One region of the Mesorhizobium sp. B2-8-1 genome, then DNA from elsewhere that is predicted to be linked to it. Evidence: riboswitches for the same ligand, from Rfam matches in the RefSeq annotation. Region 1 holds a riboswitch; the other holds the start of a gene.

What was found. A riboswitch is a leader RNA that binds a small molecule or an ion and turns the genes downstream of it on or off. The one in region 1 is predicted to bind S-adenosylmethionine.
Positions count from the first base shown of each region.
Region 2: another riboswitch for S-adenosylmethionine. It lies ahead of FJ428_RS20520 (O-succinylhomoserine sulfhydrylase); the one in region 1 lies ahead of FJ428_RS11935 (homoserine O-acetyltransferase).

Region 1 covers NZ_VFTX01000004.1:36,091-41,244, reverse strand. Annotated here, with positions in the region: gene FJ428_RS11955 (DUF2125 domain-containing protein) at 1-438, shown strand, start outside; gene FJ428_RS11950 (sugar kinase) at 448-1,377, shown strand; gene FJ428_RS11945 (prephenate/arogenate dehydrogenase family protein) at 1,374-2,309, opposite strand; gene hisC (histidinol-phosphate transaminase) at 2,316-3,425, opposite strand; SAM riboswitch at 3,562-3,639, shown strand; gene FJ428_RS11935 (homoserine O-acetyltransferase) at 3,759-4,928, shown strand; gene metW (methionine biosynthesis protein MetW) at 4,987-5,154, shown strand, end outside.
Region 2 covers NZ_VFTX01000008.1:75,276-80,429, forward strand. Annotated here, with positions in the region: gene mmsB (multiple monosaccharide ABC transporter permease) at 1-333, shown strand, start outside; gene araD1 (AraD1 family protein) at 535-1,527, shown strand; gene FJ428_RS20510 (ABC transporter substrate-binding protein) at 1,576-2,349, opposite strand; gene FJ428_RS20515 (2'-deoxycytidine 5'-triphosphate deaminase) at 2,448-3,542, opposite strand; SAM riboswitch at 3,620-3,697, shown strand; gene FJ428_RS20520 (O-succinylhomoserine sulfhydrylase) at 3,755-4,942, shown strand; gene FJ428_RS20525 (BrnA antitoxin family protein) at 4,964-5,154, opposite strand, start outside.

The DNA.
Region 1 (5,154 bases):
ATCGGCAGCTTCGGCGATCTGGAGATCGACCCCGATGCGATCGGGGGCCGCGTCCTGCCGCCGCTCGACGCCAGTGGCGAGGCGACGCTGAAGAACGGCCTGGCCCTGATCGGCACGCAACTGAAAAGCCTGCGCGGCCAGGCCGTCGAGATCCGCAGGCTCGATTTGTCGTCGGGCACGGCGCACGTCACCGTTTCCGGGCCGCTGTCGGTCGACGCCGAGGGCCTGGTCGATGCCGATCTGATGATCAGGCTGAAAGACCCGAAAGCCGTGGCCGCCATTCTCGGGGCCGCCATACCCGAACAGAAGAACCAGATCGAACAAGGCTTTGCCGCCCTGGCGCTGCTCGGCAACGAACCGTCGATGCCGCTCAAGGTGGTCAAGGGCAAGGCCTCGCTCGGCTTTATCCCGCTGGGCAAGATCAAGCCGGTCGACTAAGCATCCCCAATGGACAGACCGGCAAAACTCCTGAGCGTCGGCGCGCTGACGCTCGACACCATTCTTCGCGTCGAAGCGCTGCCCATCCATCAGGGCAAGTTCATGGCCGCCGATGGCGTCCAGATCGCTTCCGGCATGGCCACGAGTGCCGCCTGCGCCGCACGCCGGCTGGGCGCCGAAGTGTGGCTTTGGGCGAGCGCCGGCGATGATCAGGTCGGCGACCAGCTGATATCGGGCATCGAGGCGGAGGGCGTCGATTGCAGCCTCGTCCGTCGCGTTCCCGGAGCGTCCTCGGCGCTGGCCGCGATCCTTGTCGACGGCCATGGCGAGCGCATCATCGTGCCTTTCTACGATCAGCGCGCCCAGGCCGATCCCGACGGCTTGCCGGTCGCCGATCTCACGGCTTTCGATGCCGTGCTGGTCGATGTGCGCTGGCCGGGTGCGGCGGCGCTGGCGCTCAGCGCTGCGCGCGCTGCCCGCCGCCCTGGGATCCTCGATGCCGACACCGCGCCATTGGCAGTGCTGGAGCGGCTGTTGCCGCTCGCCTCGCACATCGTCGCCTCCGAACCGGCGGCGCGCATCGTCTGCGGCCAGGCGCTGGACCCGCAGGCCGCATGCGCCGACCTTGCGTCGCGCACCGACGCTTTCGTCGCGGTAACCGCCGGCGGGGCTGGAACCTGGTGGCATGACAGGCAGGCCGGTTGCGTACGCCACGTCGCTGCGCCAAAGGTCAAGGTGGTGGATACGCTGGCAGCCGGCGACGTCTTTCATGGCGCATTCGCAGCCGGATTGGCGCAAGCCATGCCGATCGAGCAGGCGCTACGCTTTGCCAGCGCGGCCGCAGCGCTCAAATGCCAGCGCTTCGGCGGCAGGCTGGGCGCGCCCGATCGTGCCGAGACACTGGCGATGATGGCGGCGACCTGGCCTGAAGGAGCCTAGTTTTTCGCCGGATGCTCGACCGCCTGGCGACCGAAATCCGGCACGTCGATGTCCTGGCCGGCCTCGATGATCGAGCGTCGCACGGCGCGGGTGCGGGTGAACAGGTCGAACAGCTTGTCGCCGTCGCCCCAGCGGATCGCCCGCTGCAGAAAAGCCAGATCCTCCGAGAACCGCGCCAGCATTTCCAGGATCGCGTCCTTGTTGTGCAGGCACACGTCCCGCCACATGGTCGGATCTGAGGCGGCGAGACGCGTGAAGTCGCGGAAACCGGAAGCGGAATATTTGATGACTTCCGTCTTGGTCACCGATTCCAGGTCATCGGCGGTGCCGACGATGTTGTAGGCGATGATGTGCGGCAAATGCGAGACGATGGCCAGTGTCATGTCGTGATGCTGCGGATCCATCGTGTCGATGTTGGCGCCACAACGGCGCCAGAATTCGGAAAGCCTTTCCAGCGCGTCCGGATCCGTGTCCGGCAGCGGGGTGAAAATGCACCAGCGGTTGTCGAACAGATCGGCGAAACCGGCATCGGGCCCAGATTTCTCCGTGCCGGCCAGCGGATGGCCGGGAATGAAATGCACCCCACCGGGTATATGCGGCTGCATCTGTGCGATCACGGAAGCCTTGGTCGAGCCGACATCGGTGACGATGGCGCCCCTCTTCAGCGCCGGCGCGATCTCTTGCGCCACCGCGCCGGACGAGCCGACCGGCACCGAGACGATAACCAGGTCGGCATCGCGGACCGCTTCCTTGGCATCTATGGCGTAGGAGGAGCCCAGCCCAAGCTCTTGCGCCCGCGCCAGCGTTGCGGCGCTGCGCGTCGAGATGGCGACATGGCCGGCCAGGCCCTCGCGGCGGATGACGCGGGCCAGCGACGAGCCGATCAGGCCGATGCCGACCAGCGCGATCTTTTCGAACATCGGTGATGCCATGGCGTTCTAGCTTTTCAGGAATGTCGTGAGTGCCGCGACAACGCCGCGATTGGCCTCTTCGGTGCCGACCGTCATACGCAGTGCGTTGGGAAAGCCATAGCCCGAAACACGCCGCAGTATGTAGCCGCGCTGGGTGAGATAATCGTCCGCCGCCGCGGCCGAATGCTTGCCGTCGTCGGGAAAATGAATGAGGAGGAAATTGCCGACGCTCGGCGTCACCCGCAACCCGAGCCCGGTCATCTGTTCGCTCAGCCAGGCCAGCCAGGTCTCGTTATGCGCGACGCTGCGCTCGATATGGGTGCGGTCGCGGACGGCGGCGATGCCGGCCTCGATCGCCGTCGCATTGACGTTGAAGGGACCGCGTATGCGGTTGATCGCGTCGACGATGTGCATCGGCCCATACATCCATCCGATCCGCGCCCCGCCAAGTCCGATCTTGGAGAAGGTGCGGGTCATGACCACGTTCTGAGAGCTGCCCGCGAGCTCGATGCCGGCCTCATAGTCGTTGCGCCTGACATATTCGGCATAGGCGGCATCGAGCACCAGAAGCACGTTCTTCGGCAGGCCGGCATGCAGGCGGCGCACCTCCTGGAACGGCACGTAAGTGCCGGTTGGATTGTTGGGATTGGCGAGGAACACGATCTTCGTACGTGGCGTGACGGCCGCCAGGATCGCATCGATGTCGGCGCGCTCCTCGGTCTCCTTGACCGCGACAGGCGTCGCCCCCGCCGACTGGATGTAGATCTTGTAGACCATGAAGGCGTGTTCGGTGAATATGGCCTCGTCGCCGGGGGCGAGATAAGTCTGCGCCATGAGGCCGAGGATCTCGTCGGAGCCGTTGGAACAGATGATGTTCTGTGCGTTCAGACCATGCACCTCGGCGATTGCTTCGCGCAGGCGCCGGGCGGTGCCGTCGGGATAGACGTCGAGCTTGGCGGCGACCTCGCGCGCGGCCTCGATTGCCTTCGGCGAGGGGCCGAGCGGGTTCTCGTTCGACGACAGCTTGTGGACCTTGTCCACCCCGGCGGGGGCCGAGCTCTTGCCCGGCACATAGGCCTGGATGTCCATGATGCCCGCGCGCGGGGTTGGACGTGTCTTGTCCGAGGTCTGGCTCATATCGCAAAATCCGTCGAGAACGCCTCCATCCTGGAAGCCGCTGCGGAAATACAAGCCATGGCCGGCAATGTCGAGAGGTGGCAGTGGTGCCAGCAAGCGGCATTGACGGCGAGGCAGGTGAGTTCTAGAAGGGCATCGACAGTTCCGTGGTGATTTGGCCGGTCGGCTTGCAGCCACGTTAAACAATTCGCTAAAGGGCCGTTTGCGCGACGTAACCGGCTTTGCGAAGGCAATGCCGGTTTTTTGTTGTCCGCGATCGGCCGGACGAACGCATCGGCGGCGCGGAGATCGGCAGCGATTTCCGCAAAGGCAAGGTGCAGCAAGAGAGACGAGATGGCCGCTCAGCGCGCTGGCAGAACCAACAACGAGGCAGACCAACCGTCGAGCCCGGTCGTGCGCTTCGGCGCCGACAAGCCGCTCAAGCTCGACGCCGGCACGCTGCTGTCGCCGTTCCAGATCGCCTACCAGACCTACGGCACGCTGAACGACGCCCGTTCAAACGCCATTCTCGTCTGCCACGCATTGACCGGCGACCAGCATGTGGCCAGCACCAATCCGGTGACCGGCAAGCCGGGTTGGTGGGAAGTGCTGATCGGACCCGGCAAGATCATCGACACCAACCGCTTCTTCGTCATCTGCTCAAACGTCATCGGCGGCTGCCTCGGTTCCACCGGCCCGGCCTCCACCAATCCCGCTACCGGCAAGCCCTATGGGCTCGACCTTCCGGTCATCACCATCCGCGACATGGTGCGTGCCCAGCAGATGCTGATCGACCATTTCGGCATCGAAAAACTGTTTTGCGTGCTCGGCGGGTCGATGGGCGGCATGCAGGTGCTGCAATGGGCGTCGAGCTATCCGGAGCGTGTTTTCTCGGCGCTGCCGATCGCCACCGGCGCGCGTCATTCCTCGCAGAACATCGCTTTCCACGAGGTCGGCCGGCAGGCCGTGATGGCGGACCCAGAATGGCATGGCGGCAAGTATTTCGACCACGGCAAACGCCCGGAAAAGGGGCTCGCCGTGGCGCGCATGGCCGCCCACATCACCTACCTGTCGGAAGCAGCCTTGCACCGGAAGTTCGGCCGCAACCTGCAGGACCGCGAAGCGCTGACCTTCGGCTTCGACGCCGATTTCCAGATCGAGAGCTATCTGCGTCACCAGGGCATGACTTTCGTCGACCGCTTCGACGCCAATTCCTATCTCTACATGACGCGGTCCATGGACTATTTCGACCTCGCCGCCGACCACGGCGGCAGGCTGGCCGATGCTTTTGCCGGCACCAAGACCCGCTTCTGCCTGGTGTCGTTCACCTCGGATTGGCTGTTCCCGACCGAGGAGAGCCGCTCGATCGTCCATGCGCTGAATGCCGCCGGCGCGTCGGTGTCCTTCGTCGAGATCGAGACCGATCGCGGGCACGACGCCTTCCTGCTCGACGAGCCGGAACTGTTCGCCGCCATCAATGGCTTCATCGGCTCGGCCGCGCGAGCGAGAGGGCTCGGCGCATGACCCCGCAAAATTGCAGACCTGTCCATCAAGGGTCACGCACCACGACAAGGGGCAAGCCATGAGCGTCAACCGCGCCCAGCGCGTCGATCTCGAGGTGATCGCCGGTCTGATCCCGCCGCAATCGCGGGTGCTGGACGTCGGCTCCGGCGACGGCTCGCTGCTCGAGCTTTTGCAGGAAACCAAGCAGATCGACGGCCGCGGACTGGAGCTGTCGCAGCGCGGTGTC
Region 2 (5,154 bases), on a different contig from region 1:
AAGACCGAGCGGCTGACGCTTTACGTGTTCGTCAATATGGGCGTGCTGTCGGCGCTTGGCGGCCTGATCATCGCGGCGCGTCTCGGCCAGGCCGTGCCGGCGGCAGGCCTCGGCAGCGAGCTCGACGTCATCGCCGCGGTGTTCATCGGCGGCGCCTCGGCGATGGGCGGCGTCGGTCAGGTCATCGGCGCGGTGGTCGGCGGCTTTATCATGGGCGTGATGAACAACGGCATGTCGATCATGGGCGTCAATGTCGACTGGCAGCAAGTGGTCAAGGGCCTGGTGCTGCTCGGCGCCGTGATCTTCGACGTCTACAACAAGAACAAGGCCTGAACAGGTTTCAGGCGAGGCAAGCAGGAGGCATACGGTCGCGGCGCTGCCGGCAATTCGCCGGCTTGAAGAAGTCCTTCAGGGACCGGGCTCGCGAGCGCAATCCGGACGAAGAGTTCAACCCGTGGCACGGCCAGTCCGAGCCGCGCAGGTCAGGGTTTGCCAGAAGGCAGCCATGCCAAGACATATGAGAGAGGACTGATCATGCTGATCTCGCAGATTCTCGACGACGCCGAGACCATCCGTGTCGTTGCCCGCACAGGCGGCAAGACCCGGATCATCAACGGCGCACGCAGCGTCTATTCGCTGGCGATGGAAGCCGCTCGTACCGGCGTCGGCCTTGCCGCGTTGATCGAACGCAAGGGGCTCGGCGAGACCGTCGATCTCGACGCCGCCTACAAGAAGGGGCGGCTGCTGTCGCCGATCAATCATCCCGATCCGGCGCATCTGCATCTGACCGGCACGGGGCTAACGCATCTCGGCTCGGCGGCGACGCGCGATTCCATGCACAAGAAGCTCAGCACCGACGGCGAGGAGCAGCTCACCGATTCCATGAAGATGTTCCGCATGGGGCTGGAAGGCGGCAAACCCGCGAAAGGCCAGATCGGGGTGCAGCCGGAATGGTTCTACAAGGGCAATGGCACGATGGCCGTGGCGCCGGGTGCCGCGCTCCTGTCGCCGGCCTTCGCCAAGGATGCCGGCGAGGAGCCCGAGGTTGCCGGCATCTATGTCATCGGCGACGACGGCGCGCCGTTCCGGGTCGGCTTCACGCTGTCCAACGAATTTTCCGATCATGTGACCGAACGCGTGAACTACCTCTTTCTCGCCCATTCCAAGCTGCGCAACGCTTCCTTCGGACCGGAGATCCTGGTCGGCGACCTGCCCGCCGACATCAGGGGCTCCTCACGCATCTGGCGCGACAGCAAGTTGATGTGGGAAAAGCCGTTCCTGTCGGGCGAAGCGAACATGTCGCACACCATCGCCAATCTCGAACACCACCATTTCAAATATTCGGCTTTCCGCCAGCCGGGCGACGTGCATGTGCACATGTTCGGCACCGCGACCCTGTCCTTCGCCGACGGCATCAAGACCGAGGCCGGCGACGTGTTCGAGATCGAGGCCGGCGATTTCGGCCTGCCGCTGCGCAATCCGCTCGAAATCGAACAGCCGGTGAAAGTGGCGGTGAAGGCGCTGTGAGATGAGCGTGATCTCCTCCCTGGTGGGAGGAGATCGGCAGCTTCCATCTCAATAAATATCGAAGTCGAAATACTTGTCCTGGATCTTCTTGTAGGTGCCGTCGGCGACGATGGCGTCAATGGCTGCGTTGAGCTTGTCGCGCAGCGCCGTATCCTCGAGACGCACGGCAATGCCGGCTTCGGTCTCGGTGCCCTTGACGTCACCGACCATCTTGCAGCAACCGTCGCTCGCCTTCTTCATCCAGTCCATCAGCACGAACTTGTCGGAAAGGACGGCGTCGAGGCGGCCGTTCTGGAGATCGGTGATTGCCTCTTCCTGGGTCGGATAGAGCTTCGCTTCGGCGCCGGCCTTGCCATAGACGTCCTGGGCGTAATTGGCCTGCGTGGTCGCCGCCTGGGCGCCGACCGTCTTGCCGGTGAGTGCCGCCGGTTCGGTCGAGGCGATGTCGCTGTCCTTCAGGGCGACGAGCGACAGCGGCGTCGTATAATATTTGTGGGTGAACGCGACCTGCTTCTTGCGCTCCTCGGTGATGCTCATCGAAGCGATGATGGCGTCGAACTTCTTGGCCTGCAGCGCCGGGATAATGCCGTCCCAGTCCTGGGTGACGATCTCGCATTCGACCTTCATCTGCGCGCACAAGGCGTTGGCGATGTCGATGTCGAAGCCCTCGACCTTGCCGTCGGGCGTGATGGTGTTGAACGGCGGATAGGCTCCCTCGGTGCCGATCTTGATTTTCTCCGCCGCATGCGCCGACAGGGCGCCGGCACCAAGCGTCAGCATGGCGGCGGCCGCCGCCGATATTATCCATTTCGAAATCTGCATTTTCATTCCCCTTGAGCGCCGCCACGTCGGCGGCCGGCGAGGCAGCCAAGCATGGCGAGCCGGCGCAGGCAAGTATCTTGCCTGACGGTGATGAGCGTTCAGGGCGCGGCGCGAAAGTGCTTGGACAGCTTCAGGCCCTGCGCCTGGTAGTTCGAGCCGAGCTCGGTGCCGTAAAGCGCCTGCGGCCGCTTCAGCATATGCTCGTAGACCAGCCGGCCGACGATCTGGCCATGATCGAGGATGAACGGCACCTCATGGCTGCGCACTTCGAGCACGGCGCGGCTGCCGGTGCCGCCGGCCGCCGAATGGCCGAAACCCGGATCGAAGAAGCCGGCATAGTGGACACGGAACTCGCCCACCAGCGGATCGAAGGGCGTCATTTCGGCCGCGTAGAGCGGCGGCACATGCACCGCTTCCTGGCTGACGAGGATGTAGAACTCGTCCGGATCGAGCACCAGCTCGCCGGCGCCGCTCTTGTGGATCGGCTCCCAGAAGTCGACGATCTCCTGCGCCGCGCGTTTGTCGACATCGACGAGGCCGGTATGGTGTTTGCCGCGATAGCCGACCAGCCCGTCACTGTCGCCGTTGAGATCGATCGACAATGCGATGCCGCCGCCGGAGATGTTCGGCGGTTCGGTGGCGACCAGCATTTCGGCCCGGTGCAATTGATGCAACTCTGCTTCCGAGAGCAGCGCATTGCCGGTGCGGAAGCGTATCTGCGAAAGGCGCGAGCCGGCGCGCACGACGATCGGGAAGGTGCGTGGGCTGACTTCGAGATAGAGCGGACCATGATAGCCGGCGGCGATCTTGTCGAACTCGTGGCCGCGATCGGTCATCACGCGGGTGAAGATATCGAGCCGCCCGGTCGAGCTCTTGGGATTGGCGGACGCCGAAATTTCCGCCGGCAGCGCCAGGCTTTCGAGCAGGGGCACGATGTAGACGCAGCCGGTTTCCAGAACGGCGCCGTCGGCCAGGCTGATCTCGTGCAGCTTCAGCCGGTCGAGTTTTTCACTGACCTTGTGGTTGGGACCCGGCAGGAAGGACGCGCGCACCCGCCACGCCTTGTCGCCGAGCCTCAGATCGAGGCTGGCCGGCTGGATCTGGTCGGCGTCGAGCGCACGCGACGACTTCAGCGCGCCGGACTGGAACAGCGCCGCAATGTCCTGATCGGGAAGAATTCCTGTCTGCCGCAAAGTCTGGCTCCGCTCTGCTGGTACAAGTCTCTTAATGAAGCCGGCAATTGACGCAAGCGTGGCGCGGGTCTAAAGGGTCGTTATCCCGTGGTGATTTGGCCGGTCGGCTTGCAGCCACGTTAAACAAGTCGCTAAAGGACCGTCGGGCCGCAAGGCCGCATGGACCGGTTGCGACTTTTTCGCGGCCGGTTTTTTTGTGTTTGGATAGGACGATGACGAGCAAGACGCGCAACTGGAAGCCTCAGACCGCACTCGTGCATGGCGGAACCCTGCGTTCCGGCTTCGGCGAGACTTCCGAGGCGATATACCTGACCCAAGGCTATGTCTATGAGACGGCCCAAGCCGCCGAAGCCCGCTTCAAGGGCGAGGAACCGGGCTTCATCTATTCGCGCTACGCCAATCCGACCGTCGACATGTTCGAGAAGCGCATGTGCGCGCTCGAAGGCGCCGAGGACGCGCGCGCCACCGCGTCCGGCATGGCGGCGGTGACGGCAGCCCTCCTGTGCAGCGTCAAGGCCGGCGATCATATCGTTGCGGCGCGCGCCCTGTTCGGCTCCTGCCGCTGGGTGGTCGAGACGCTGGCGCCGCGCTACGGCATCGAGGCGACGCTGGTCGACGGCACCGACATCGCCAATTGGGAAAAGGCGGTTCGGCCCAACACCAAGCTGTTTTTCCTGGAAAGCCCGACCAACCCGACGCTTGAGGTGGTGGACATCGCCGCCGTCGCTTCGCTTGCCAATTCGATCGGCGCGCGGCTGGTCGTGGACAATGTCTTCGCCACGCCGCTGCAGCAGAAGCCGTTGCAGCTCGGCGCGCATATCGTGGTCTATTCGGCGACCAAGCACATCGATGGCCAGGGCCGATGTCTCGGCGGCGTCATTCTGTCGGACAAGAAGTGGATCGACGAGAACCTGCACGATTATTTCCGCCATACCGGCCCCAGCCTGTCGCCGTTCAATGCCTGGACGCTGCTGAAGGGCCTGGAAACGCTGCCGCTGCGCGTGCGCCAGCAGACGGAGAGCGCCGGCAAGATCGCCGATTTCCTGGCCGAGCAGCCGGAGATCGCCCGCGTGATCTATCCCGGGCGCGCCGACCATCCGCAGGCTGACGTCGTGAAGAAGCAGATGTCGGGCGGCTCCACCCTGATCTGCTTTGACGTCAAGGGCGGCAAGCAGGGTGCCTTCGCCTTGCAGAACGCGCTCGACATCGTCCTGATCTCGAACAATCTCGGTGACGCCAAAAGCCTGATCACCCATCCGGCGACGACGACGCACAAGAACCTCAGCGACGAAGCGCGCGCCGAGCTCGGCATCGGACCCGGCACGCTCAGGCTGTCGGTCGGGTTGGAAGATACCGACGATTTGCTGGACGACATCGCGCAGGCGTTGAAGGCCCGATGAGGACTGGTGGCAGACCGAGGACTACAGGCCTGCCGCTTTGCGCAATGCTTCGTTCATGCGCGTCTGCCAGCCATCACCACCGGCCCTGAAACGGTCGACAACATCGGCGTCGAGGCGCAACTGTACCGCACGTTTGGGTCGCGCAAGCGGCGGTCGGCCAACTTTGCGGCGCGAAGCGGCATCGGTCGGCTGCGCATCCGGATCGGCCTCGG